DNA from 4 places in the Streptomyces sp. NPDC051315 genome. Region 3 is predicted to be linked to each of the others. Evidence: riboswitches for the same ligand, from Rfam matches in the RefSeq annotation. Region 3 holds a riboswitch; each other region holds the start of a gene.

Region 1 (6,900 bases), on a different contig from region 3:
CGCCGAGAACGCCGCAAGCACCGAGAACACCGCCGACGAGGACGAGAACGAGGAGGCGGCCCAGTGACCGAGCTCGCCACGATGGACTTCCACCCCCAGCCGCAGGCGGGCGAGGCCAGGCCGTGGGCGTTCCCCGCCCCCGCGCGCGGGACGCTCGACAACGGCCTGACCGTTCTGCACTGCCACCGCCCCGGCCAGCAGGTCGTCGCCGTCGAGGTCCTCCTGGACGCGCCCCTGGACGCCGAGCCGGCCGGCCTCGACGGCGTCGCCACGATCATGGCGCGGGCCTTCTCCGAGGGCACCGACAAGCACTCCGCCGAGGAGTTCGCCGCCGAGCTGGAGCGCTGCGGCGCGACCCTCGACGCGCACGCCGACCACCCCGGCGTCCGCCTGAGCCTCGAGGTGCCGGTCTCCCGCCTGGCCAAGGCCCTCGGGCTGATCGCCGACGCCCTCAGGGCGCCCGCGTTCGCCGACAGCGAGGTCGAGCGGCTCGTCCGCAACCGTCTCGACGAGATCCCGCACGAGCTGGCCAACCCCTCCCGGCGGGCCGCCAAGGAGCTCTCCAAGGAGCTGTTCCCGGCCACCGCGCGCATGTCGCGCCCCCGCCAGGGCACGGCGGAGACGGTCGAGACCATCGACTCGGCGGCCGTCCGCGCCTTCTACGAGAAGCATGTCCGCCCCGCCACGGCCACGGCCGTGGTCGTCGGCGACCTCACGGGGGTCGACCTGGACGCGGTCCTCGGCGACACCCTGGGCGCCTGGACGGGCTCCTCGGCCCAGCCGCGGCCGGTGCCGCCGGTGACCGCCGACGACACCGGCCGGGTCGTCATCGTGGACCGTCCCGGCGCCGTCCAGACGCAGCTGCTGATCGGCCGCATCGGTCCCGACCGGCACGCGCGCGTGTGGCCCGCGCAGGTGCTCGGCACGTACTGCCTCGGCGGCACCCTCACCTCCCGCCTGGACCGCGTCCTGCGCGAGGAGAAGGGCTACACCTACGGGGTGCGCGCCTTCGGGCAGGTCCTGCGCTCAGCGCCGGACGGCACGGGCGCCGCGATGCTCGCCATCAGCGGCTCCGTCGACACCCCGAACACCGGTCCCGCGCTGGCGGACCTCTGGCAGGTGCTGCGCACCCTCGCCGCCGAGGGCCTCACCGACGCCGAACGCGACGTCGCCGTGCAGAACCTGGTCGGCGTGGCACCGCTGAAGTACGAGACCGCGGCGGCCGTCGCCGGCACGCTGGCCGACCAGGTCGAGCAGCACCTTCCCGACGACTACCAGGCGACGCTGTACCAGCAGCTGGCCGCGACCGGCACCGTGGAGGCCACCGCGGCCGTCGTGAGCGCCTTCCCGGTCGACCGTCTGGTGACCGTCCTCGTCGGTGACGCCGCCCAGATCAAGGAGCCGGTCGAGGCCCTGGGCATCGGCGAGGTGAAGGTCGTGTCCGCGGAGTAGGCACCGCGACAGCGCGCACGCCCGGCCGCCGGGCCACGCGCGGGTGCGAGGGGCCCTGGTGACCGACGCGTCACCAGGGCCTCCTGATGTCCGAATTGAGGGAGAGGTTGCCTGTCTGCCCTGTGGCATGCGCTACAAAAGCCGCGTTCCGTTTGGGGATTGACAGCGGGCGCGTCTAGTTTCATCCGGGCTGTTCGTCGGGCAGTGCGCCGCATCCGCGGCACCGGACAGCCATCGCCGAGTCCCCGTACGGCGCGAGCCAGGGGAGCCGGGGACCCAAGTACACAGTCCCTGGGGTGAATCGGACGCCCGCGCGTGACGCGAGGGGGCCCGTAGGAGACCTTCCTGCTCCGAACCCGTCAGCTAACCCGGTAGGCGAGAGGGAAGGAAAGGACCACTCGACTTCATGGCGTTCACCTGCGCCACCGGGAAGCACCGTCGTCCCAGCCGGATGAAGCGCACCACCGCCCGCGCGGCGGGCATCGCGGCGCTCACCACCACCGGCGTCATCGGCACCGTGGCCTCCTCGCCGGCGCTCGCCGCCGAGACCTCCGCGGAACAGACCGGGCTGATCCCCGTCGTCACCATCGGCGACTCCGTCGCCGAGCAGATCGACGACCAGGCCGCCGCACAGAAGCAGGCCGCCCAGGAGGAGGCCGCGCGCAAGGAGGCGGCCGCCCGGGCCGCCGCGAAGATCAAGAAGGAGCGCGAGGCCAGGGCCCGCGCCGCCCGTGAGGCCGAGCGCGAGCGCCTGAACACCTTCGTGTCGCCCATCACCGGGTCCTACGTGTCCACCGGCTACAAGTCCGGTGGCTCCCTGTGGTCCTCCGGCAGCCACACCGGCATCGACTTCCACGCCTCGAGCGGCACTCCCGTGCACGCCGTCGGGCTCGGCACCGTCGTCGAGGCCGGCTGGGGCGGTGCCTACGGCAACCAGGTCGTGATCCGGATGAGCGACGGCACGTACACCCAGTACGGTCACCTGTCGTCCATCAGCGTCTCGGTGGGCCAGAAGGTCACTCCGGGCCAGCGGATAGGCCTCTCCGGCGCGACGGGCAACGTCACCGGCCCGCACCTGCACTTCGAGGCCCGTACGAGCACCGAGTACGGCTCGGACATCGACCCGGTCGCCTACCTCCGCAAGCACGGCGTGAACATCTGACGACGTACGGCGACAGATCGTGCAGCCCCGGCCCTTCCGGCCGGGGCTTTCGCCGTTTCCCGCTCCCCGCTGTCCAAAAAATATCCATGGATTCCGACCCGCCGTCGGAAATTGCGGCTCATTGCAATAGAGTCACTGACCACACGTCATTCGTCGACGTTTCACGGGGATTAAGGCGGAGGTCGGTCATGCGTATTCCGGCGCACTCGGTGTGCACGGCCATCCGGGACGACATCGTCGCGGGTGTCTACGAGCGCGGCAGCCGCCTCACCGAGGAACTCCTGGCCCGTCGCTACGGCGTCTCGCGCGTCCCCGTCCGGGAGGCGCTGCGCACGCTGGAGGCGGAGGGCTTCGTCGTGACGCGGCGGCACGCGGGCGCGTGCGTCGCCGAACCGACCGAGCAGGAGGCCGCCGACCTGCTGGAGATGCGCATGCTGCTGGAGCCGCTCGGTGCGGCCCGGGCCGCCCAGCGGCGCACCGAAGCGCATCTGAAGGTGCTGCGCGGCCTCGTCCGGCTGGGGCAGGAGCGCGCCAGGAGGGGCAGCAGCGAGGATCTGCGCTCCCTGGGCGGGTGGTTCCACGAGACGCTGGCCCAGGCCTCCGGCAGCCATGCCCTGACCTCGACGCTCACCCAGCTGCGTCACAAGATCGCCTGGATGTACGCGGTGGACGCGCCCGCCAACCCGGTGGAGTCCTGGGCGGAGCACGGCGCGATCGTGGACGCGGTGGCGCGCGGCGACGGCGAGCGCGCGCGGGCGATCACCGCGCTGCACACCGAGCGCTCGTCCGCCGCACACCGGCTGCGCTTCGCGGGCGGGGACCGCCAGGACCGTGTGAGGACTTCGCAACACGTCGTAAACATGTCGGGCCCGCGTCATTAACACGGGGGCCGTATACAAAGAAGGGAATTCGGCGGAGCTGTATTTCCGCTGCCCTTTTTCTGCCGCGCCCGGAATTTCCGACGGCGCGCTCTTCGTGTGCCCGGACTATTTTCCGTCATGCCTCCCGAGATTTCTCCGCAGCGAGCGCGGGAAAACGGCGGAGCCGCGCCGCCCGTGAAGGGCGACGCGGCTCCGTACGCGCTGCGGGCGAGGCTCAGACGGTCTCGGGAAGCTCCTCGAGCCCCTCGGAGACCAGCTTGGCCAGCCGGTCGAGGGCGACGTCCGCGCCCTCGGCGTCGGAGGCGAGGACGATCTCCTCGCCGCCCTGGGCGCCCAGGCCGAGCACGGCCAGCATGGAGGCCGCGTTGACGGGGTTGCCCCCCGCCTTGGCGATCGTCACCGGGACGCCTGCGGCCGTGGCGGCTCGGACGAAGATGGAGGCGGGGCGGGCGTGAAGGCCCTCGGCCCAGCCGACGTTGACGCGGCGCTCAGCCATGTGATGCTGCCCTTCGGTGTTCAGGGTTGTCTAGACCAGTGTTCCACACGTGAAACGTGCCCGGAACGGTCCTGCGTACCGTTCCGCCGTGGCCGTCGGGTCGCGGCCTCGACCCGACGTTCCGTCCTCCACAGACTGCCCCGCGCCGCTGTCGGACGCGAGCCGTACTCTGGGGCCCATGCAGAGCGCGCCGGACCGGCACGAGTACCCCGCCCACTGGGAAGCCGACGTGGTGCTGCGCGACGGCGGCACCGCACGCGTCCGCCCCATCACCGTTGATGACGCCGAGCGTCTGGTCAGCTTCTACGAGCAGGTCTCGGACGAGTCGAAGTACTACCGCTTCTTCGCGCCCTACCCGCGTCTGTCCGCCAAGGACGTCCACCGCTTCACGCACCACGACTTTGTGGACCGGGTGGGACTCGCGGCCACGGTCGGCGGCGAGTTCATCGCCACCGTACGCTATGACCGCATCGGCGCCGACGGCCTGCCCGCCTCCGCGCCGGCCGACGAGGCCGAGGTCGCCTTCCTCGTGCAGGACGCCCACCAGGGCAGGGGCGTGGCCTCCGCGCTCCTGGAACACATCGCGGCCGTCGCGCGCGAGCGCGGCATCCGCCGGTTCGCCGCCGAGGTGCTCCCCGCCAACAGCAGGATGATCAAGGTGTTCACGGACGCCGGGTACACCCAGAAGCGCAGCTTCGAGGACGGCGTCGTCCGACTGGAGTTCGACCTCGAACCCACCGAGCGCTCCCTGGCCGTGCAGCGCGCGCGGGAGCAGCGCGCCGAGGCCCGCTCCGTACGGCGGCTGCTGACGCCCGGCTCGGTCGCCGTCGTCGGCACCGGCCGCACCCCCGGCGGCGTGGGCCGCAGCATCCTCGGCAACCTGCGGGAGGCCGGCTTCACCGGACACCTGTACGCGGTGAACAAGGCCTTCCCCGAGGGCCTGAAGCAGCTCGACGGGGTGCCCGCCCACCGCTCGGTGCGCGAGATCGACGGTCCCGTCGACGTCGCCGTCGTCGCGGTCCCGGCCGAGCACGTGCCCGAGGTCGTCGCCGAGTGCGGCGAGCACGGCGTGCAGGGACTCGTCGTCCTCGCCGCGGGATACGCCGAGAGCGGCCCCGAGGGACGCGAGCGCCAGCGCGACCTCGTGCGCCGGGCGCGCGCGTACGGAATGCGGATCATCGGCCCCAACGCCTTCGGGATCATCAACACCTCCCCGGAGGTGCGGCTCAACGCGTCCCTGGCGCCGGAGATGCCCCGGCCCGGCCGCATCGGACTGTTCGCCCAGTCCGGCGCCATCGGCATCGCCCTGCTGTCCCGGCTGCACCGGCGCGGCGGAGGCGTCACCGGCGTCACCGGCGTGTCGACGTTCGTCTCCTCCGGCAACCGCGCCGACGTCTCCGGCAACGACGTCCTGCAGTACTGGTACGACGACCCCGACACCGACGTCGCCCTCATGTACCTGGAGTCCATCGGCAACCCCCGCAAGTTCACCCGCCTGGCACGGCGTACGGCGGCGGCGAAGCCGCTCGTGGTGGTGCAGGGCGCGGGATCCGCTCCCCAGGGGCACGCCGTACGGGCCACGCGGCTGCCGCACGCGACGGTGTCGGCGCTGCTGCGGCAGGCCGGCGTGATCCGCGTGGACACGATCACCGAGCTGGTGGACGCGGGCCTCCTGCTCGCCCGCCAGCCGCTGCCGCGAGGCCCGCGGGTGGCCATCCTGGGCAACTCCGAGTCCCTGGGACTGCTGACGTACGACGCGTGCCTCTCCGAGGGGCTGCGCCCGCTGCCGCCGCTGGACCTGACCACCGAGGCGTCCGCGGAGGACTTCCACGCGGCGCTCGTGCGGGCCCTGACCGACGACACCTGCGACGCGGTCGTGGTGACGGCGATCCCGGCGATCGGCGAGGCGTCGCCCGGCGACGCGGAACTGGCGGCGGCGCTGCGCTCGGCCGCGGCCAGGGGCCCCGCCAAGCCGGTGCTCGTCGTGCACGTGGAACTCGGCGGCCTAGCCGAGGCCCTGTCGGCCGCCACGAGCACCGCCCCACGCGCGCGTGCCGCGACGGCGGACGCGGGGACACCGGGCACGGGCCCGGGACCCGCCCCCGTGGCCGAGGCTCCCGAGGGCGCCCACCTCATCCCCGCCTACCCCGCCGCCGAACGCGCGGTCCGCGCCCTCGCCGAGGCCGTGAAGTACGCGCAGTGGCGCCGCGAGGCCGCGGACCCCGGCAAGGTGCCCGAATACGAGGACATCGACGAGAAGGGCGCCGCCCGGCTGATCGGTGGGCTCCTCGCGCGCGGGCAGGGCCTCACCCTCGGCACCGACGAGACCTGCGAGCTGCTCGGCCGGTACGGCATCCCCGTACGCCGGGCCCTCCCCGCCCCCACCCCGGACGAGGCCGCGCGGGCCGCCGGCGCCCTCGGCTACCCCGTCGCCCTCAAGGCCACCGCACCCCACCTGCGCCACCGCGCCGACCTGGGCGGCGTCCGGCTGGACCTCGCGGACGAGGAACAACTGCGCCGCGCGTACGCAGAGTTGACCGAACTCTTCGGCAAGCCGCAGGAGGTGCGCCCGGTCGTCCAGGCGATGGCCCCGCGCGGGGTCGACACCGTCGTCCGCGCGGTCATCGACCCGGCGGCCGGAGCGGTGCTCTCGTTCGGGCTCGCCGGAGCCGCCTCGCAGCTGCTCGGGGACATGGCGCACCGCCTGGTCCCGGTCACCGACCGCGAGGCGACCTCCCTGGTCCGCTCGATCCGGACGGCACCGCTGCTGTTCGGCTGGCGCGGCTCGACGCCCGTCGACACCCCCGCCCTGGAGGAGCTGCTGCTGCGCGTGTCCCGCCTGGTCGACGACCACCCCGAGGTCGTCGCGGTCACCCTGGAGCCGGTCGTCGTGGCCCCGCACGGCCTGA
Region 2 (6,900 bases), on a different contig from region 3:
CTGCACCGCCTCGAGCCGTACGGCGACGAGCCCCGCGTGGTCGAGCTGCGCGAGCGGGCCCGGCCGCTGCTGGCTCCCGCCTGAGCGTCCGCCGGGCCGCTGAGCGTCCGCCGCGCTGTGCGGCGCGGCACGGCCCGTTCCCGGTCTCGCGCGCCGTCCTCCGCCTCCCCTCGCCGGCGCGGCACTCCCCGGCGTTTGAAGTGACTGTCAGTGGCGCAGTGCACTATCGAGGGCGGAGGTGGTGCAGGTGGTGGCGTACGACTGTGACGTGCTCGTCGTCGGCGGGGGCATCGTCGGCCTGTCGACGGCGCACGCGATCACGCGTGCCGCGCCGGGGACCCGCGTGACCGTGCTGGAGAAGGAGCCCGGCCCGGCCCGGCACCAGACGGGACGCAACAGCGGCGTCATCCACAGCGGCATCTACTACCGCCCCGGCTCCCTCAAGGCGCGCTACGCGGTCCGGGGCGCCACCGAAATGATCAAGTTCTGCGCGGAGTACGGCATCCCGCACGCCGTCACCGGCAAGCTGATCGTCGCCACGGACCGCTCCGAGCTGCCCCGCCTGCACGCCCTCGTCCAGCGCGGCCGGGAGAACGGCATACCGGTCCGGGAACTGGGCCCCGCCCAGATCGCGGAGTACGAGCCGGAGGTCCGCGGCCTCGCGGCGATCCACGTGCGCACGACCGGCATCTGCGACTTCACGGCCGTCGCCCGCCAGCTGGGCGAGGCGTCCGGCGCCGAGATCCGCTACGGCGCACAGGTCGCCCGCATCGACCGGCGCCCGGACCGGGGCGTCGCCGTCCGCACCGCCCGCGGCGACATCGTGCGGGGCCGCGTCCTGGTGAACTGCGCCGGCCTGCACTGCGACGAGATCGCCCGCCTGACCGGCGACGAGCCCGAGGTCCGGATCGTGCCGTTCCGCGGCGAGTACTACGAGCTGGCGCGCCCCGAGCTGGTGCGGGGCCTGGTCTACCCGGTGCCCGACCCGGCGTTCCCGTTCCTCGGGGTGCACCTCACCCGGGGCATCGACGGAGGGGTCCACATCGGCCCCAACGCGGTACCGGCGCTGGCCCGGGAGGGGTACGGCTGGGGAGTCGTACGCCCCCGGGAGGCGGCGGCGACGGCGGCCTGGCCCGGGGTGTGGCACATGGCCCGGCAGCACTGGCGCTACGGCGTCGGCGAGCTGCGCCGGTCACTGTCCAAGGCGGCCTTCGCGGAGGCCGTACGCCGGCTGCTGCCGGCCGTCGAGGACGCGGACCTGGTGCGTGCGGCGGCCGGCGTACGGGCGCAGGCGGTCCTGCGGGACGGCGGCCTGGTGGACGACTTCCTGATCCGGGAGGGCCCCCGGGCGGTCCACGTCCTGAACGCGCCCTCCCCCGCGGCGACGGCCTCCCTGCCGATCGGCCGGGAGGTGGCGCGCAGGGCGCTGGGGGTCCTGGGCCAGTGACCGCGTCCACGTCATCCCTGCCCGTCGCCTCCCGGTGGGCCGCCGCTCAGACCCCGCGCCCACCCCACCCGCCGGCCCACCCACGTAAAATCGACCCCACTGTGTCTGATTCCCTCAACGCCCCCGACGCCGCCCGACCCGCCTCCGGCGAGTCGCTCCGGCACGCCCGCGCCAAGGGCGAACCCCGCTTCCCCGACGGCCCCAAGGCCGACCCCGCCGGATCGCACTTCGAGCGGCGGATCAGGAGTTTCCAGCCGCGCCGCAGCCGGGTGACCGCGGGGCAGGCCGACGCGCTCCAGCGGCTGTGGCCCAGGTGGGGGCTCGACATCGACGGGCGCCCCGTCGACCTCGGGGAGCTCTTCGGGAACGACCACCCCGTCGTCCTGGAGATCGGCTTCGGCATGGGCGAGGCCACCGCCCAGATGGCCGCCGCCGACCCGCACACCAACATCCTCGCGGTCGACGTCCACACCCCGGGCCAGGGCAACCTGCTCAACCTCGCCGACCGCGGCGGCCTCACCAACGTCCGCGTCGGCAACGGCGACGCGATCATCCTGCTGCGCGAGATGCTGACCCCGGACTCCCTCGCCGGTCTGCGCGTCTACTTCCCCGACCCCTGGCCCAAGAAGCGCCACCACAAGCGACGCCTCATCCAGCCGGAGTTCCTCAGCCTCGCGGCGACCCGGCTGAAGCCGGGCGCGCTGGTGCACTGCGCGACCGACTGGGGACCGTACGCGGAGCAGATGCTCGAGGTGCTCACCGCGCACCCGGACTTCGAGAACACGCAGGCGGACGGCGGTTTCGCGCCCCGTCCCGGCTTCCGGCCGCTGACCCGTTTCGAGGGACAGGGCCTGGACAAGGGGCATGTGGTGAACGATCTGCTGTTCCGTCGCGTACAGCACGGCTGACCGAACCGCTCCTGCCGCCTCCGACCCCGCGTTCCCTCCACCGCTGTCCTCTCCCTCGTTAGGGTCGATGCCGTGGCCATGAGTTCCCCGTACCCGCCGCTCCCGCCGCGTCCGCCCCAGCCGGGCGGCACTCCCGAGGGCGGAGGGCTCCGGCACGCGCACTGGTGGCAGCACACGTGGGTGCGCTACGGCGCCCTGATCGCCCTGCTCGCGCTCTCCGGGCTGGTCATTCTGGCCCTCGTGCGCGAACAGACGGGCACGCAGGGGTTCCTGGTGGGCCTGGGGCTCGCCGTGCTGCCCGTTCCGCTCCTCGTGGCGGCCTTCCGGTGGCTGGACCGGGTGGAGCCCGGGCCCTGGCGGAATCTGGTGTTCGCGTTCGCCTGGGGCGCGTGCGCGGCGGCCCTGATAGCGATCGTCGCCAACAGTTTCGCCACCCGGTGGATAGCGACGGCGACCGCCGACCCGTCCAGCGCGGACACCCTCGGCGCGACCGTCATCGCCCCCGTCGTCGAGGAGTCCGCCAAGGCGGCCGCGATCCTGCTGGTCTTCCTCTTCCGCAGGCGGGACTTCACCGGAATCGTCGACGGAGTGGTGATAGCCGGGATCACGGCGACCGGCTTCGCGTTCACCGAGAACATCCTCTACCTGGGCAACGCCTTCGGCACCGACCAGCTCAGCGGGGACAGCGGTATCGCCTCCGTCACCGTCGCCACCTTCTTCGTACGCGTCATCATGTCCCCGTTCGCGCACCCCCTGTTCACGGTGCTGACCGGTCTCGGCTTCGGCGTCGCCGCCCTGTCCGCGGACCGGCAGCGCGTGCGCCGCGTCCTGCTCCCGCTGTGCGGACTGCTGCTCGCGATGGTGATGCACGCCCTCTGGAACGGCTCGTCGACCCTCGGCGAGTGGGGGTTCTTCGCGGTGTACGGGGCGTTCATGATGCCGGCGTTCGCGGTGCTGACCTGGCTGGTGGTGTGGACGCGCCAGCGTGAACTGGGCACCGTGCGCGAGGAACTCCCCGCCTACGCGGCCGCGGGCTGGCTCACCCCGGCGGAGCCGTACGCGCTCGGCTCGATGCGGGCCCGGCGGCTGGCCCGCGACCACGCCCGCCGCCATCTGGGCAAGCCGGCCGCGCGCGAGGTGGCGCGGTACGAGGCGTACGCGACCTCCCTCGCGTTCCTGCGGCACCGCGGACGCCTCGGCCGGGCCGGCACCGACTTCGTGGTGCGGGAGCAGGAGTTGCTGCACGAGCTGTGGCGCCGCAAGGACATCGCGCGCCCCGCGCTGGACCACGCGGCCCGCATGACGGCGCCTCCGGTCCCGGTGGCCATGCCGCCCTGGCCGGTCCACGGGGTCTACGGGGTCTACGGGCACGGGCGGGGCCACGGGCGTCCGACGGGACCGAGCCGGCACCCGCAGTACCCGTATCCCCAGTCGCAGCCGCACCCTCACCCGCACGAGCCGCAACCGCAACCCCAGCCGCAGTCCCTGTACCCGCACCCCCGCTCCCCACAGCCCGGGTACTCCGGGTACTCCGGGTACGGCCCCAACCAGCCGTGAGCCGTGCGGGCGCTCGCGTCCCGGCGGCCGGGCGACCGTCATGACGTAAGCCGTACGGCGTAGGGGCTGCTCCTACCGGGGACACCGCGGTGGACCCCTACGCCGAGGCCTGCGGGAGCCGCTCGGTCTCCGCCCGGGTCGGCTCCAGCCCGGCCGCTCCCACCTGCGCCGGCAACTGCCCCACGGTCCGGGCGGAGGCGATCGGCGCCGCCACCGCCGGCTGGGCCGGGGGCAGGGCCGGGGCCACCGGGGCGCGCCCCCGGCCGTCACCACCGAGGGCGCGCGGGAAGACCTCGGGGTCGGAGGAGCCGGGCACGCGCGGAGACGTCATCCGCTGCGACAACACCGAGGCCGGAGGCGCGCATTGCACGCCTCCGGCCAGGGGTCGGAACATCCGGGAAACGTCCGGGTGCCGCACGGGAGACCTCACCGACCCCCGTCGACCTCCGGAAATTCCCCGGAAGACTCAGGGGTTCACGCCGTGGTCCCGCAGCCAGGCCGCCGGGTCGATGCCCGAGGCGCTGCCGCCCGGGTGGACCTCCAGGTGGAGGTGGGCGCCGGTGACGTTGCCGGTGGCGCCGACGCGGCCGATGACGTCGCCGGTGGCGACCTTCTGGCCGACGCTGACGTTGATGGAGGACTGGTGGGCGTACCAGATCTCGGTGCCGTCATCGAGGGTGAGCACGGTCTTGTAGCCGTACGACCCGTCCCAGCCGGCCGAGGTGATGGTGCCGCTGTGCACGGCCTTGAGCAGGGTGCCGGTGGGGGCGGCGAAGTCGAGCCCGGTGTGGTACCCGGAGGACCAGTAGGCGCCGGCCTGACCGAACGTGGAGGTGATGGTGTACGAGGAGGTCGGCAGCGTGTACTGCTTGGCGAGCTCGGCGAGGCGCTCGGCCTCGGCCTTCTTCGCGGCTTCCTCGGCGGCCTTCTTCTTCGCGGCGGCGGCCTTGGCCTCCGCCTCCTGCTGGGCCTTGGCGGCCGCGTCGGCCTCCGCCTTGGCCGCGGCGGCCTCGGCGGCTGCCTGGGCCTTGGCCTCGATCTGGGTCTGCTGCGACTCGGCCTGCGCCATGATCCGGCTGCGCAGCGCCTCGCCGGCGTCGGCGGCGCTGTCGCTGCTGTCGTCCGCGGCGACGGTGGTGCCGAAGGTGCTGAGGGCGGACGCGGACTCCTCGGGGGTGTCGTCGTCCGAGATCAGGGAACCCACGGAGGGGAGGTCCGGCATGGAGATGGAGACCGGCGGCTTGCCGGTGTTGGCGCTGGCCATGCCGCCCGCGCCGACGGCGGCTATGACGCCGACGCCGAGGACGGTGGAGCTGCGGGCGAGTCCGCCGCGCTGCTTGGCGACGCGGTGCCGACCGCGTACCGGGCGAATGGACTCCGCGGTGGGGTTCCACTCCTCCCAGGGGCCCTCGTCGGTGCGGTAGCTGCCGTAGCCGAAGGTCTGGCTGGGCACACTGGGGGCTTCTGGGGCAGGCCGGTTGGACGCCACGCGGGCGTACTCCTTTCCTTCCGTCGCCTACCGGGTTAGCTGACGGGTTCGGAGCGGGAAGGTCTCCTACGCGCGTATACCGGCCGTAACTTCACGGCGGCTTCCGCGTGATTCACCCCAAGGTGGTGGTTCCCCGGTTCCCTTACGGGATTCGGCGCGTGCGCACGGAGCCGCCTCTTGTGACGGCTGGGACGACCGCGCTGCGTTATCGAACGTTAATAGACGCGGGGCCGGGTTTCCAAGCGGTTCCGCTTGATCAACAACATTTCTGGCCTGGACTTTTGTCTCACGAGCGGTGAAAAACGGGCGAGTTGACCCCGGTTCGACCACGCTTCAGCAGCCACAGGACTTTTGATGGTGACTCAGTTGTTATGCGCAGGGCGCTCGGCCGGTCACCTTCCGTGAGGGCGATCAGGCGGATGAACGCACCGAGGGCCGGAATCCTGAAACAGGATTCCGGCCCTCGGCCTTCAGTAGCGGGGACAGGATTTGAACCTGCGACCTCTGGGTTATGAGCCCAGCGAGCTACCGAGCTGCTCCACCCCGCGTCGGTATGACACCAGTGTACGCCATCTGCGGGACACGAAGCGCACGCATTGATCCGGGGGCTCCTCGGGGGCCTGCGGGGAACTGCCCGCAGGGCCTCCCCCAGAGCCACCGCTCAGCCGAACCGCCTTGGTCAGGACGGCTGTTGGGCGTCGCGGAGCAGATGGCGGTTGGGCGCCGCGGCCGGCTCCTCGTACTCCGGAAGAACCACGACGTCCACGCCCGCGGCGGTCAGCAGGCCGGCGCCGTCGGCGTCGGTCACGAAGGTGTCCGGTTCCCGCCAGGCCGTCACGACCCGGGGGACGCCCGCGTCGAGGACGAGCCGGGCGCAGGGCGTCGGGCGGGAGGAGCGCCGGGTGCAGGGTTCAAGGCTGGTGTAGACGGTGGCCGTGGCCAGACGGGGGTCGTCCGGGGCGATCTTCGCGAGGGCGGCCTCCTCGGCGTGGACGACGGGGTCGCCGGCCTCCCGGGAGTGGCCGCGCGCCAGCTCGGTCCCGTCGGCTGCCACCACCACCGCGCCCACGCTGAAGGCGGTCCGCGACGGCGGGCAGGCGGCCGCCAGCTCGCAGGCGAGGGCCAGCCAGTGCCGGTCGGCGGCCACGGGGAGCGGGCCGGCGCCGGGCGCGGTGGGCTCGTAGCGCGTCAGCACGACGTCCTCGATGCGCCGCGTCTCGACGAGCCGCAGCCGTCCACCCTGGTAGCCGCCGGGCCCGAAGAGCCGGGGCGCGTCCGGGGTGCCCACGAAGAGGGGGGCCAGGACGAGCTGGAGTTCGTCGGCCAGGCCTTCCTGGAGGAGCTGGGTGTGGATGGTTCCGCCGCCCTCGACCATCAGCCGCCGCACACCCCGTACGTCGTGGAGGTGTTCCAGGAGCCGCCGCCAGTCGAGGGCGGGGCCGAGGGGGACGACGTCGGCCGCGAGGCCGAGCGACCGGGCGCGCTCGGCACCCGTGTCG
Region 3 (6,900 bases):
CGGGCCTGGAGCGGGGCCGGGTCGGATACGGCGAAGGCGACGGAGGTGATACGGGCCGCCTCACCGGTGACGTCGGTGATCGCCTGCACCACCGCGCCGGTCTCCCGCACCTCACGGACCGTCACGGAGAAGGACTGCGCGGCCTGGTACCCCTTCAGACGGGAGGCGCCGTCCGCGTGGTCGTACACGGGGCTGAGGGAGAGGTTCTCGGTACGGATGTCCCGCTCGGCGACACCCCGGCCGCGCACCGCCCTCAGCAGCGCGTTCGCCGCCCTCGTCTGCGCGTCCACGGCCTTCTGCGGACTGTCGGCGACGGCCTCGACGCCGGCGACGACGACCGCGAGGTCGGGGGCGGCGCTCGCGCTGCCCTCGCCGGTCACGGTGAGGGTGGCGGGGCTGGGCGCGACACGGGCCGGGGCCTGGTGAGCGAGCTGAGCCGGATGGGTCGGCAGCGCGGCCGCCGCGGGGGCGGCGACGGCCGGAAGGCCGAGGGCGAGGAGGGTGACGACGGCCGCGGTGACCGGCGTGCCCCGAAGGGGCGTGCGGGGAAGGGGCCTGCGGGTGAGGGGCGTACGGGGAAGGGCCATGCGGAACCGTTCCTTCGGGGCGGAGGGGGACGATGTGCGGTCATCCCAGCACCCGGCCCGGCCGGCGCGGGCGCACCACTCCCGCGAGCTCACCTCACTGGTGGAGCGGCCGGCCGCCACGCGTCGGCGGCCGGCCGCTCACCGGCGGGGGCTCATGCCACCGAGGCGATCCGCAGCTTGATGTCGTCCGGCGACAGCGTGCCCTTGGCCGTCACGTGGTCGCCCGAGGACTCCCCACGCAGCCGGCGCCCGATCCACGGCACCAGGTACTCGCGCGCCCACTGCACGTCGTCGCGCCGGATCTCGAGGGTGCCGCGCGGCGGGAGCGGCGGCCAGGGCTGCTCCGGGTCGGCCGGCACCTCCAGGCCGAGGACCTGCCCGGCGCGCAGCGCCACGCGCGTGTGCCCTTCCGGGGAGAGGTGGAGCCGGTCGTAGTCCCAGGCCCGGCGGTCCTGGACGGACTTCAGGGACCACAGGTCCAGCACCGGGCAGCCGTAACGGTCGGCGATGGCGCGGACGTGCCCGTTATAGGTGGCGATCTTGCCGCGCAGGTGCTTGAGCAGGGGAACGCCACGCGTGTCGAAGCCGGTCGTCACCATGACCGTCCCGGCCGCGGCGGTCAGCGCGGCGATCGCCCGTTCGAAGCGCTCGGCGACTTCGTCCGGGTCCGTGCCGGGACGCAGGATGTCGTTGCCGCCGGCACAGAAGGAGACCAGGTCGGGCGCGAGTTTCACCGCCCTCGGCAGCTGGTCCGCGACGATCTGGTCGAGGAGTTTGCCGCGCACGGCCAGGTTCGTGTAGTTGAAGTCGCCCTCGGGCCGCAGGTCCGCGAGCAGTACCGCGAACCGGTCGGCCCAGCCGACGAACGCCCCGTCGGGCCCGGGATCGCCGACGCCCTCGGTGAAGCTGTCCCCCACCGCCACGTACGACCCGATCACTGATCTGCTGTCATTCTTCGAATCGTCTGCCACAGCAGTTCATGATTCACCTTCGAATGTGACTTACGCGACCGTAGGCAAGGGTTGACGGGCGGTGAGATAAGACACTCCTAAAGACTTTGCCAATCAGGGAATAGACCCACCGTCAGCCGCGCCGGTGGGTCGACACCACACCCGGAATCCGCTGATCCGGAAGTGGCTCCAGGTGGTGCGGAACGCGAAGTGCCCACCGGTGTACGGCTCCGGGTCGACGTGGTCGAGGACGAGCCGCCCGTTGTTCCACCACTGGACGGTGGAGCCGTCGGAGACGATGCGGACACGGTTCGGCTCGTTGGCGACGAGGAGCGGCTCGGTGCAGTCGAGGACGAGCGGCCGCACCCCCGCCTGACCGACGTAGCGGCGCAGCCGGGTCGTGGTGTTGGTGTTGGCTCCGTAGCCGACGTAGTACGTCTTCAGATGGTCGTACTCCGCCAGCGCCCCGCTCCTCGGGGTCGCGAAGAGGTCGTCCGGGGAGCGGACGTCGACGGCGTTCCAGGAGTTGTCGAGGTCGGCCCTTGTCGACGCCTCCGCGGGTCCGCCACAGGACCGCGACACGACAGTCAGGAACGGCGGTCAGGAAGGGCCGTCAGGAACCACGGCCGGGGGGCGAAGGCCTTTGCGGGCCGGACGGCCGGGGACGGAGGCCGGGGCCGGGCGGGCGGACGGACCGGGCGGCACGCGCGCCGAAGGCCGGACCCGGGGATCGGGTCCGGCCTTCGGCGCGCGTGTCAGGCGGGCGTGGGTGCGGTGGTCGTACCGGGGGTCAGCCGACGGAGACGCCGTGCGAGCGCAGGTAGGCGACCGGGTCGATGTCCGAGCCGTAGTCCGGCGTGGTGCGGATCTCGAAGTGCAGGTGCGGGCCGGTCACGTTGCCGGTCGCGCCGGAGAGACCGACCTGCTGACCCGCGGAGACGGTCTGGCCGGCCGAGACCGACAGCGCGGACAGGTGGGCGTACTGGGCGTAGTTGCCGTCGGCGAGCCTGACGACGACCTGGTTGCCGTACGCGCCGCCCCAGCCCGCGGAGACGACCGTGCCCGCGGCGACGGCCTTGAGCGAGGTGCCGGTCGGGACGACGAAGTCGACGCCGGTGTGGTAACCGCTGGACCACATGCTGCCGGACATGCGGTACGGGGTACCGACGGTGGCGCCGGACACGGGCTGCGCGTAACCGCTGGAGGTGCCGCCGTTCCCGGCGGTGAGGGTGGCCGACGTCTGCGACGACGAGGACTCGGCGGAGGACTCCGACGCCTTCGACGACTTCGACGACTGCGTCGACTTCGAGGACTTCGACGAGGAGGAACCGGACGCGGCGGACGGCTTCTTGGTGGCGCCGGTCGTGGCCTTCTTGCCGATCGAGAGCTCGAGGCCGGGGTGGATCAGCGACGGGTCGTCACCGACGGCCTCACGGTTGTCCTCGTACAGCGTGCGCCAGCCACCGCTGACGTTCTGCTCGTCCGCGATCTTCGAGAGGTAGTCGCCGGCCCGCACCGTGTAGGTGCGGGTGCTCGCGGCGGTCTGCGACTCGGCGACGGTCCGCTGCGCGACCGGCACGGCCTGGACGGCCTTCTCGGCGGCCGAGGAGACCGACTGGGCCGCCGACTCCGCCGGCGCGGCATGGGCGCCGGTGGCCCCCATGAGCGGAAGGGCGAGCGCGGCGCCCCCGGTTCCGGCGACGGCTATGGAGCGGGTGAAACGCTGGGTCTTCGGACGGCGGTGCTTACCCTTCGCGGGCATGGCGAATTCCTCTCCGGCGCCTGCGAGGTGAGCTGTCGGGTGCGGACTGGAGATGTCCGGCCGCGCCGAGACGCGGCTTTACCCCTAGCCTGTTCCGGAGACCGGACCAGGCGGTTGTGCCTGTGGGTCCCCCGCTCCTGCCGGGCACGGGTGAGTGTGCGGACTCCGGGCGGCGGCAGGATTCGGCGGTCCGCCCGGATTGGGGTGGAACGTAAGCGACCAAGACGCACGGGGACAAGCAGAGGTTGTGCCGTTAACGCCTTTCTCTTGATCCGCCGCGAGGAATCCCGGTCACCGTCCGTGAGCCGAGAGTCCGCCTTTTCACCGAACACCCCGGAAAACCCGCACCATTACGTGAACATGACGGGCGACACACGGTCACGAATATGACGCTCCTCACGTGACACGTCTCCAGGGTCCTTTATTCCACAGCGAGTTGGAATGAAGGATTCCAATCCGGACAGATACCTCAGATGCGACGCAGTCGGATAACCGTCGCATCAAGGTCACCACGCAGCCCGGTACGCAGCCCGTGATGCAACAGCACCGCCCCTCGGTGCACTTCGCCCGTTTCGAGGCATTCGTACGAGGCTGTCGGGTCGAGGCCGCGCAGACGCAGGGACGGCACCGGCTCGCCGTACCGCTGCGCCTGGAGCCAGGCGAGGACGACGGTCTCGCCCCCGCGCACGTACTGCACCGCGCTCAGCCCGCCCTCCGGGGGGCGCAGCCGATGGAGGTCGCCGTGCTGCACGAGGGGCCGGATCTCCTTGTAGAGGCCGACCCACCGCCGGGCCTCGGCGAGCTCCCCCTCGGTCCACTCGGAGAGGTCGCCGCCGATACCGAGCACGCCGGCCATGGCACTGACGAACCGGAAGCGCAGCGAGCTGACCCGGCTGTTGAGCTGGGTGTTGGGGCTGTCGGTGACCCAGGCGGCCATCACGCGCGCGGGATGGATCTGACTGAAGCCGTGCTGGATGGCGAGCCGGTCCAGCGGGTCGGTGTTGTCGGAGGTCCACACCTGGTCGGTGCGGCTCATGACCCCGAGGTCGATCCGCCCGCCGCCCCCCGAGCAGGACTCGAAGGCGACACCCGGGTGGGCCGCCCGCAGCCGGTCCAGCAGCGCGTACAGGGCGCGCACGTGGTCGACCCAGAGCCGCTGCGGATAGGGGTCGTCGGGCCAGCCGGCGTCGGTGAAGCAACGGTTGAAGTCCCACTTGACGTAGTCGATGGGCGCACTGGACAGCAGCGTGTCCAGCTGGTGCCAGAGATACTCCTGGACGTCCTCGCGCGCGAGGTTGAGGACGAGCTGATTGCGGAGTTCCGTCCGCTGCCGTCCCGGTTGGAACTGCACCCAGTCGGGGTGCGCCCGGTACAGGTCGCTGTCGGGGTTGACCATTTCGGGCTCGACCCAGATGCCGAACTGCATGCCGAGCGCGTGCACCTGGTCCGCGAGGGGCTTCAGCCCCTGGGGGAAGCGGTCGGGGTTGGGCCGCCAGTCACCGAGGCCCGCGTGGTCGCCGGTCCGCGCGCCGAACCAGCCGTCGTCGACCACGAACAGCTCGACGCCGATGTCCGCGGCGCGGCGCGCGAGGGCCGCCTGCTGTTCCTCGGAGATGTCGAAGTAGGTGGCCTCCCAGGAGTTGAACAGCACGGGCCGGTCGCGGTCGGCGTCCGGGATCACGTACGCGCGCTGGTAGGCGTGCCAGGCGCGGCTCGCGCCGCCGAAGCCGGCGTCGGTCCACAGGCCGGCGAAGACGGGCGTGGTGAAGGACTCCCCCGCCGCCAGCCGGAGCAGGCCCGAGTCGTCGTAGCCGGCGCCGCCGGTGATCTGCACGCGCGCGTCGGGGAGCTGGGCGACGGCGATCCGCCAGGAGCCCGACCAGCCGAGGGCGCAGCCGTAGACCTCGCCGCGCTCCTCGGTCGCGTCGGTGTCCAGGGCGATCCAGGGCAGGTGCTGGTGGCCGGTGTGGCCGCGGCGGCTGCCGATGACCTTCTCGCCGTAGGTGAGGGGGGACCGTGTGAGACGGGACTCGGCGGCCCAGCGGCCGTGCAGCTGGGACAGGCGCCAGCCGTCGCGGTCGGGCAGGGTCCAGGTGGCGGAGTCGGCGCGGAGCAGCTCCAGCGGCTCGTCGCCCTCGTTGCGCAGGGTCGCCCGGCGTTCCACGACGTCGCCCCGCATCCGGTAGTGCAGGGTGACGGCGAGTCCGCCGTCCAGGAAGCGCAGCCGCAGCTCGTCGCCGACGACCTCGTGCCCCCCGAAGGTCCACTCGGTGCCGCGCCGCCCGGCGGTGCGCACGGACAGGGCGGGCCGGACGAAGCGGGCGCCGCCCTCGACCGGGTACTCCTCCCGGCCGTCGAGCGGCGACTCGAAGGGCCAGTAGTCCGGCAGCGGCCGCTCGGCGAGCGCCTCGGCGTCGGCGAGGGTGAGCCGCGGGCCCCAGTGCAGATGCACGAGCTCGTCGGCCTCGGTGACATGGACGGCGTAGCTGCTGCCGGGCCCGGAAAGGAGCCAGGTACGGCCGTCGGCGGCGGACTCGGGCATCAAACCCCCACTGATTCGAACAGGTGCGATCAAGCGCCAACATCATCGGGGGCCGGTGTCCCGCTGGGCAAACCTGGGTCACCGGGCCGGGCGTTCCGCTCGCCTGTGGACAACCCGGTGGCCCATGCATCCGTGTCGTATGGTCGGGGAAGTGTTCCGTCGGCCAACCCGAGCCGCGCCGGCCGGGACCCGACGACCGGAGGAGCCCCTGTGACGCAGCAGATTCCGTCGACCGAGCCCGAGCTGGCCGCTGTGCGCAACTTCCGCGACGTGGGCGGCCTGCCGACCGTCGACGGACGGCGGGTGCGTCACGGCGTGCTGTACCGCAGCGGCCACCTCGCGCACGCGACCGACGAGGACGCGGCGTTCCTCTCCTCCCTCGGCCTGCACACGATCTTCGACTTCCGCAACGCGGCGGACCAGAAGCTGGAGGGCGCGGACGTCGAGCTGCCGGGCGTGCGCAATGTGAACCTGCCGCTGACGGACCCGGCGGACGGCGCCGAGTTCTGGAAGATGGTCCGCGACGGCGACCTCGACCAGCTGCGCGAGATACTCGCCGACGGCAAGGCCGCGCACCGGATGATCGTCTCCTACCGCACGATCATCCGGGAGCGCACCGCCGAGCACTCCCAGGTGGTGCACGCGCTCGCCGAGGACAGCGTCCCCGCCCTGATGCACTGCGCCGCCGGCAAGGACCGCGCGGGCCTGTCCGTCGCGGTGACCCTGCTCGCCCTCGGCGTCGAACGCGAGGCGATCCTCGACGACTACCTGAAGTCGAACGCCAAGCACCGCCGTTACAAGGTGCACCGCAGCAGCACCTCCGCCTCGGCCTACTCCCCCGAGGTCATGGAGCTGCTCAGCCCTCTCTTCGACGCCCGCGCCGAGTACCTCGCGGCGGCGATGGAGACCATCGAGGAGACGTGGGGCGGCGTCGACGCCTACCTGGAGCAGGGCCTGCGGCTCGCCCCGGAGACCCGCGAGCGGCTGCGCGAGCGGATGCTCGACTGAGCCGCCGGCCGCCGTGGGCGCCGGGGGGCTGCTACTTGTTCGCGCCGACCT
Region 4 (6,900 bases), on a different contig from region 3:
CGAAGGAGGGGTTCCCATGACCCGACCGTCCGCCCGCCATGTCCTGCCCGAGTTCACGGAGCGCACGAGTTCCGGGCACCGGACGCTGGATCCCTACTCCAAGCTGCTCGAGGAGCGGATCGTCCTGCTCGGGACACCGATCGACGACACGTCGGCGAACGACGTGACGGCCCAGTTCATGTACCTCGAGCACAAGGACCCGGACCGGGACATCTCGCTGTACATCAACTCCCCCGGCGGCTCGTTCAGCGCGATGTCGGCCGTCTACGACACGCTCCGCTTCCTCACGTGCGACGTGGAGACCGTCTGCCTGGGCCAGGCCGGCACGTCCGCCGCCGTCCTGCTGGCCGCCGGCACGCCGGGCAAGCGGTACGTCCTGCCGGGCGCGCGTGTCGTCATCCGCCAGCCGGCCCTGCCCGAGCCGGTCCAGGGCCAGGCCGGTGACCTGGCGATCCAGGCCCAGGAACTGACCCGCGTCCGCGCGCTGCTGGAGGAGATGCTCGTACGGCACACCGGGCGCCGTCCGGAGCAGGTGCGCGCGGACATCGAGCGGGACCGCGTCCTCGACGCGCGGGAGGCCGTGGCGTACGGGCTGGCGGACCGGATCGTCCCGGGCCGCAGGGACGCCGGCGACGCGCCGGGCGCGAGGTGAGCCGCCGATGCTGCCTCCCGAGCTGCCGCCGCTGCCCGCGCTGACCCGGGCCGAGGCCGAGCTGATCGACCGTTACCTGGAGGTGGTCGACCTGCTCGGCCGGATCAACCCCGCCCACCACGGCGACACCTACCGCGGACTGCGCGCGGCCCAGGCACTGGTCGGCCGGGCGACCGCGCTGCGGGACGCGCTGACGCTGATGCACCAGCGGGGCGAGAGCGAACTGCACGCGCCGACCCTCGCGCGGGCGCTGCGCGTCCTCGACGGGGAGCGCCGCACAGCGCGCGTCACGGTGCCTCCACTCCCCGACAGTTGACGCATCGGCGTCCGGACCCGGCCGTGTTCGCCGAGAGCGTGACGTCCGCACCGGAGTCGAAACGACCCAGAAGACGTACCCACGTTCGGCGTATCCGTGGCTGCTTTTTCCAGCCCACAGCGGTTGCGCGAATGAGGGGCCGAAAGGGCGGAAGGAGGGGTTCCAGTGCTGGTCCGGGGGCATTTCGTCGTCTTGACACCTGACCGGCCATCAGGGTGTCCACCCGAACGGGTGAGTGGTGAGTAACCCCACAAATCCCCGGTTGCGTTGGGATTTTCGGACATCGGTGCGCCAAGATCCCTGTCTGACGACAAGCCCCCGCCACAAGCGGCGGGGCGGTCCGGGCGGACGCCGAGTCCTGCCGCCGCCCGGATGACCGGTCGACAGAAGTGCATCGGCAGGAGTGGAGGACCCAAGCACGACGGGTCGCCGGAACGGTCACGCCATGACCGGGCCGAGCAGCCCTTGGGGTGAAGCCGCAGCAGCGGCCGGGCAACTTTGTCAGCCCGAATCCGACAGGTCATCCTTCACAGGCGGCTGACGAAGGGTTGCGCATGACTGCGCTCAATCGTGTCCCGTCGCTCATGGCCCGTGCCGGTACGGCCTCGGCCTTCGCCATCGCCGCCGTGGGCGGCTCGATCGTGGTCCCGGGTGTCGCCTCCGACGCCGCGGCCGCCACGCCCGCGAAGAAGGCACTCCAGGTCGCGGCTTCCAAGAAGGGCTCCCCCTACAAGTACGGCGCCACTGGGCCGAACAGGTTCGACTGCTCGGGGCTCACGCTGTACTCGTTCAAGAAGGCGGGCAAGAAGCTGCCGCGTACGGCGGCCCAGCAGTACAACAAGACCAAGCACATCTCGGCGAGCAACCGCAAGGCCGGCGACCTCGTGTTCTTCCACTCGGGGTCGAACGTGTACCACGTCGGCATCTACGCCGGTAAGGGCAAGATCTGGCACTCGCCGAAGACCGGCGACGTGGTGCGGCTGCAGAAGATCTGGACCAAGAGCGTCTGGTACGGCCGGGTCAAGTGACCCTCCGGGGTGGTGGCGGCGTCCTGACGCGCCGCCACCGCCCCGGAGATCCGCCCCCGGCCCCGCGGTGGCGGTTCGGGGAAGGACGGCCCCCTCAGGGCCGTCAGCGGCCCTCTGACGCGCGCCTCCCGTCCGGGGGCCGTATGCGCCCGGTCGCCGGCACGCGGCGGTCCCGCGGACCGCTGCGGTCACGTGGACCGGCTCCACCACGTGGGCCGGCACCGTCACGCGGACCGGCACGGTCGCGGGCCCATACGGTCGGCCGCGCCCCGGGTGAGCGGCCCGGCCCCGCGCCGAGCGGCTCGCGTGACCCGGTGCGCGGCCACCGGCCGAGCGGCCCCGACGGCGTCGCCCCCGCCCCCGCCGGTCACGGCTCCTGCTGACCCGCTGCCGGCACCGGTTCCACCGGAGCCGTCCACGGCAGTTCGATCAGGACCGTCTTGCCGCCCTCGCGAGTGGGGCGGACCCGTAGTCTGCCGCCGCACTCCGCGGTCAGCCAGCGGATGATCACCATGCCCCGGCCGTTGTCCTGCTGGACGGCGGCCGGCAGCCGTCTGGGGAAGCGCGGGTGGCTGTCGGTCACGCCCAGGCGCAGTTGTTCGTCGCGTTCGAGCACCAGGTCCACCGTGAAGGTGGGGGACTGCCCGAAGGTGTGCTGGACGGCGTTGGTGGCGAGCTCGGAGACGATGAGACGGATGGTGTCGGCCGCCTCCGTCTCCGCCGGAAGGCCCCACTCCCCCAACGTGGTCAGCACGAACGCGCGGGCCGTGGACACCGAGGCAGGATCGCTCGGCAGAGTGACGGATGCTTCCAGGTGGTCTGCCATGGCGACCTCGTCCCTTTCCCACGGGACCGGAGTCCGACACGGTGCGGATGGTTCGAGTACGGTCCCGGACTGGTGCTTCGTCGCCAGACTGCCATCACCGCGCCCGTCACGGGTGGCGATCCACCAAGGTATGCATATATCTGTCGCCCGATGCGGTGAACTCTGCCAGGGCAGAGCGTATGTGGACGGCTCGGGAGGAGTAAGGAGACTCCGATGCAGCACGGTCCCGCGGTACGCCGCCGGAAACTGGGGGCCGAACTGCGGGCCTTACGTGCCCGCCTGGGACTCACCAGTGGTGAGGCGGCCCGACTCGTGGGCTGGCACCAGTCGAAGGTGAGCCGGATCGAGACCGGCACCAGCGGTACGAAACCGGCCGATGTGCGGTTACTCCTCGACGCCTACGGCGTGGGCGATCCCCAACTGCGCGAACTGATGCTGGCGTTGGCCGGGTCGGCCGACAGCGGCGGACGGGACCACTGGGTGCACGCCTACCGCGGGGTGCTGCCGCCCGCCTACCGGGACTTCATCAGCCTGGAGTCGCAGGCGAGCGCGATGCGCACGCTGGAGACGACCGTGGTCCCGGGGCTGCTGCAGACGCCCGAGTACGCGCGGGCGGTGACCCGGGCCGCCCTCGAGGGCGCCGGCGAGGAGCAGTTGGACACGCTGGTGGAGGTGCGGCTGGCCCGGCAGGACGTGCTGCGCACCCGGCCGCCCCTGGAGTTGAACGCGGTGCTGGACGAGGCGGTGCTGCGGCGGGAGGTGGGCGGCCCCGAGGTCATGGCGAGGCAGCTGGAGCGGTTGGTGGAGGCGGCACGGCTGCCCCAAGTGAGGCTCCAGGTACTGCCGTTCAGCGCCGGGGCGCACATCGGCGTCACCGGGCCTTTCGTTATCTTCTCATTTTCGAGCACTTCTGATCTGGATGTGGTTGTTCTCGACCACTTGACGAGTAGCCTCTACCTCGAACGGAAAGAAGACCTCCAGGCCTACACCGAGGCCTTCGACGCCCTTCGGACGCACGCCCTTTCCCCCGAAGACACACTGGACTACCTCGCCGCGACAGCTGACGGCGCGTAGGGAGGCACCATGACCGCACTGCCTCGGAACGTTCCCTCCAGCACCGACCTGCACGACCGCCGCCATCCGCAGGGTCTGCGGTGGCTGCGCAGCAGCTACAGCACGGGAGCCAACAACTGCGTCGAGACGGCCCGTCCGGCCACCGGACCATGGGCCGGTCTGCTCGCCGTACGCGACTCCAAGAACCCGGCCGGACCCGCCCTGCTCTTCTCCCCCGAGAGCTGGACGGGCTTCACGGCCGCGCTCCGCTGACCCCCGTCCTTCCCCACCCGTCCACGGGACTACCCGTCACGCCGGTGCGCGACCGTGTCACGCCGACTCACGGCCGTGCGCCGTCGATCACCAGTACAGCGCGTTCGATCTGAGCCTCGGAGAGGTCCGCGCGGGCGGTCAGCCTCAGACGCGAGATGCCGTCGGGCACGGAAGGAGGCCGGAAGCAGCCCACGGCCAGGCCTGCCGCCCGGCAGTCCGCCGCCCAGCGCACGGCCTGTTCCGGGGACGGCGCACGCACGGAGACGACCGCGGCGTCCGGACGGACCGCCTCCAGACCCGCGGCCGTCAGCCGCGCGTGCAGTTCACCCGCCACCGCACGCGCGCGTGCCGCGCGTTCCGGCTCCCGGCGCAGCAGCCTCAAGGCCGCCAGGGCCGCGCCCGCCGCCGCCGGGGCGAGGCCCGTGTCGAAGATGAACGTCCGGGCCGCGTTGACCAGATGGTCGATCACGCGCGCGGGACCGAGCACGGCTCCGCCCTGGCTGCCGAGCGACTTGGACAGCGTCACCGTGACGACGACGTCCTCGGCGCCGGCCAGCCCCGCCGCGTGCGGGGCACCGCGCCCGCCGTCACCGAGGACGCCGAGCCCGTGGGCGTCGTCGACGACCAGCCCGGCGCCGTGGTCCCGGCACGCCCCGGCCAGGGCGGCCAGCGGGGCCGCGTCGCCGTCGACCGAGAAGACCGTGTCGGAGACCGCCACCGCCGGACCGTCGTGGGTGCCGAGCGCCTTGCGCACCGCGTCGGGGTCGGCGTGCGCGGCGACCTGGGTGGTGCCGCGGGCCAGCCGGCAGCCGTCGATGAGCGAGGCGTGGTTGCCCGCGTCGGAGACGATCAGGGAGCCGTGCGGGGCCAGCGCGGTGACCGCGGCGAGGTTGGCGGCGTAGCCGGAGGAGAAGACCAGGGCCGCCTCGAAGCCGCAGAAGTCGGCCAGTTCCCGCTCCAGTTCGGTGTGCAGCTCGGTGGTGCCGGTGACGAGCCGGGAACCGGTCGCGCCCCCGCCCCAGGTCCGGGCGGCCCGCGCCGCGCCCTCGGTGACCTCGGGGTGGTGGGCCAGGCCCAGGTAGTCGTTGCTCGCGAGGTCGAGGAGCGGCGAGTCGGCCGGCCGGGGCCGCAGGGTCCGTACCAGTCCGGCACGGCGGCGCAGCTCCGCCTGTTCGTCGATCCAGCCGAACGCCATGGCTCCTCCGGGGCTTTTGTAGGTAGCGGACAGACACTAGCCGTAGGACCGGCCACCCATGGTGTGGCAATACCCACACGTCGAACCGGGTGTGTTGTGTGATCCCTACCTTGGCCCGGAGCGGGTCCGTAGGACAGGATCGGCTCTCATGGACCTGCTGAACACGCTGGTGGACAAGGGGCTTCGGCGCGAGCTGCCGACCCGCGAGGAAGCGCTGGCCGTCCTCGCGACGTCCGACGACGACCTGCTCGATGTGGTGGCCGCGGCCGGGAAGGTGCGCCGGCACTGGTTCGGGCGACGGGTGAAACTCAACTATCTCGTCAACCTGAAGTCGGGGCTGTGCCCCGAGGACTGCTCCTACTGCTCCCAGCGGCTGGGCTCCACGGCCGGGATCCTCAAGTACACCTGGCTCAAGCCCGACGAGGCCTCCCAGGCGGCGGCCGCGGGGCTGGCCGGCGGTGCCAAGCGGGTGTGTCTGGTGGCGTCCGGGCGCGGCCCGACCGACCGGGACGTGGACCGGGTCTCGGAGACCATCAAGGCGATCAAGGAGCAGAACGAGGAGGTCGAGGTGTGCGCCTGCCTCGGCCTGCTCTCCGACGGCCAGGCGGAGCGGCTGCGCGAGGCGGGCGCCGACGCCTACAACCACAACCTGAACACGTCCGAGGGGACGTACGCGGACATCACGACCACGCACACGTACGCCGACCGGGTGGACACGGTGCAGAAGGCGCACGCGGCGGGGCTGTCCGCCTGCTCGGGTCTGATCGCGGGCATGGGTGAGAGCGACGAGGACCTGGTCGACGTGGTCTTCGCGCTGCGCGAGCTGGACCCCGACTCGGTTCCGGTCAACTTCCTGATCCCGTTCGAGGGCACCCCGCTGGCCAAGGAGTGGCATCTCACCCCGCAGCGGTGTCTGCGGATCCTGGCCATGGTGCGGTTCGTGTGCCCGGACGTGGAGGTGCGGATCGCGGGCGGACGTGAGGTCCATCTGCGCACGATGCAGCCGCTCGCGCTGCACCTGGCCAACTCGATCTTCCTCGGTGACTACCTGACCAGCGAGGGCCAGGCGGGCAAGGCCGACCTGGAGATGATCGCGGACGCCGGTTTCGAGGTGGAGGGCGCGGACCGGGTGACGCTGCCGGAGCACCGGGCCGCCGGCGGGGGCTGCGGGTCGCACGAGAGCGCGGGGTGCGGATCGCACGAGAGCGCGGGCTGCGGATCGCACGAGGGGGGCGGTGTCTGTGGTTCCGCCGCGGCCGCGCCCACCGGTGAGCCGCGTACGGACCTGGTCGCCGTACGCCGCCGGGGTGCCGGGACGGACCTCGCGCCCAATGCCTGAGCTGAGCGTGTCCGAGCTGCTGGACCTCGACCGGCGGCATGTGTGGCATCCGTACGGTCCGATGCCCGGCCGGGTCGAGCCGCTCGTCGTGGAGTCGGCGAGCGGGGTGCGGCTGCGGCCGGCGGACGGTTCGGCCGACCTGGTGGACGGCATGTCGTCCTGGTGGTCGGCGATCCACGGCTACAACCACCCGGTGCTCAACGAGGCCGCGCGCGAGC

The links. A riboswitch is a leader RNA that binds a small molecule or an ion and turns the genes downstream of it on or off. The one in region 3 is predicted to bind cyclic di-AMP.
Region 1: it holds a riboswitch for cyclic di-AMP, as region 3 does, so the genes downstream of both, ACIBBD_RS29700 (M23 family metallopeptidase) here and ACIBBD_RS10820 (peptidoglycan DD-metalloendopeptidase family protein) in region 3, are expected to answer to the same signal.
Region 2: it holds a riboswitch for cyclic di-AMP, as region 3 does, so the genes downstream of both, ACIBBD_RS06385 (M23 family metallopeptidase) here and ACIBBD_RS10820 (peptidoglycan DD-metalloendopeptidase family protein) in region 3, are expected to answer to the same signal.
Region 4: it holds a riboswitch for cyclic di-AMP, as region 3 does, so the genes downstream of both, ACIBBD_RS05680 (C40 family peptidase) here and ACIBBD_RS10820 (peptidoglycan DD-metalloendopeptidase family protein) in region 3, are expected to answer to the same signal.

Annotation. Positions count from the first base shown of each region.
Region 1 covers NZ_JBITEN010000018.1:51,448-58,347, reverse strand. Annotated here, with positions in the region: gene ACIBBD_RS29710 (M16 family metallopeptidase) at 1-67, shown strand, start outside; gene ACIBBD_RS29705 (M16 family metallopeptidase) at 64-1,452, shown strand; cyclic di-AMP (ydaO/yuaA leader) riboswitch at 1,678-1,845, shown strand; gene ACIBBD_RS29700 (M23 family metallopeptidase) at 1,859-2,614, shown strand; gene ACIBBD_RS29695 (GntR family transcriptional regulator) at 2,803-3,495, shown strand; gene ACIBBD_RS29690 (HPr family phosphocarrier protein) at 3,710-3,991, opposite strand; gene ACIBBD_RS29685 (GNAT family N-acetyltransferase) at 4,170-6,900, shown strand, end outside.
Region 2 covers NZ_JBITEN010000003.1:13,618-20,517, forward strand. Annotated here, with positions in the region: gene ACIBBD_RS06360 (MFS transporter) at 1-84, shown strand, start outside; gene lhgO (L-2-hydroxyglutarate oxidase) at 242-1,447, shown strand; gene trmB (tRNA (guanosine(46)-N7)-methyltransferase TrmB) at 1,549-2,355, shown strand; gene ACIBBD_RS06375 (PrsW family intramembrane metalloprotease) at 2,434-3,912, shown strand; gene ACIBBD_RS06380 (hypothetical protein) at 4,010-4,243, opposite strand; gene ACIBBD_RS06385 (M23 family metallopeptidase) at 4,379-5,401, opposite strand; cyclic di-AMP (ydaO/yuaA leader) riboswitch at 5,409-5,568, opposite strand; tRNA gene ACIBBD_RS06390 (tRNA-Met) at 5,876-5,949, opposite strand; gene ACIBBD_RS06395 (dihydrofolate reductase family protein) at 6,081-6,900, opposite strand, start outside.
Region 3 covers NZ_JBITEN010000004.1:362,445-369,344, reverse strand. Annotated here, with positions in the region: gene ACIBBD_RS10835 (SIMPL domain-containing protein) at 1-587, opposite strand, end outside; gene ACIBBD_RS10830 (SGNH/GDSL hydrolase family protein) at 740-1,525, opposite strand; partial or broken gene ACIBBD_RS10825 (DUF6250 domain-containing protein) at 1,652-2,077, opposite strand; gene ACIBBD_RS10820 (peptidoglycan DD-metalloendopeptidase family protein) at 2,328-3,299, opposite strand; cyclic di-AMP (ydaO/yuaA leader) riboswitch at 3,304-3,462, opposite strand; gene ACIBBD_RS10815 (alpha-galactosidase) at 3,769-5,841, opposite strand; gene ACIBBD_RS10810 (tyrosine-protein phosphatase) at 6,052-6,849, shown strand; gene ACIBBD_RS10805 (DUF6126 family protein) at 6,881-6,900, opposite strand, start outside.
Region 4 covers NZ_JBITEN010000002.1:590,361-597,260, forward strand. Annotated here, with positions in the region: gene ACIBBD_RS05670 (ATP-dependent Clp protease proteolytic subunit) at 17-652, shown strand; gene ACIBBD_RS05675 (hypothetical protein) at 660-968, shown strand; cyclic di-AMP (ydaO/yuaA leader) riboswitch at 1,318-1,519, shown strand; gene ACIBBD_RS05680 (C40 family peptidase) at 1,523-1,996, shown strand; gene ACIBBD_RS05685 (ATP-binding protein) at 2,364-2,822, opposite strand; gene ACIBBD_RS05690 (helix-turn-helix domain-containing protein) at 3,036-3,896, shown strand; gene ACIBBD_RS05695 (DUF397 domain-containing protein) at 3,906-4,148, shown strand; gene ACIBBD_RS05700 (8-amino-7-oxononanoate synthase) at 4,216-5,343, opposite strand; gene bioB (biotin synthase BioB) at 5,492-6,682, shown strand; gene ACIBBD_RS05710 (adenosylmethionine--8-amino-7-oxononanoate transaminase) at 6,675-6,900, shown strand, end outside.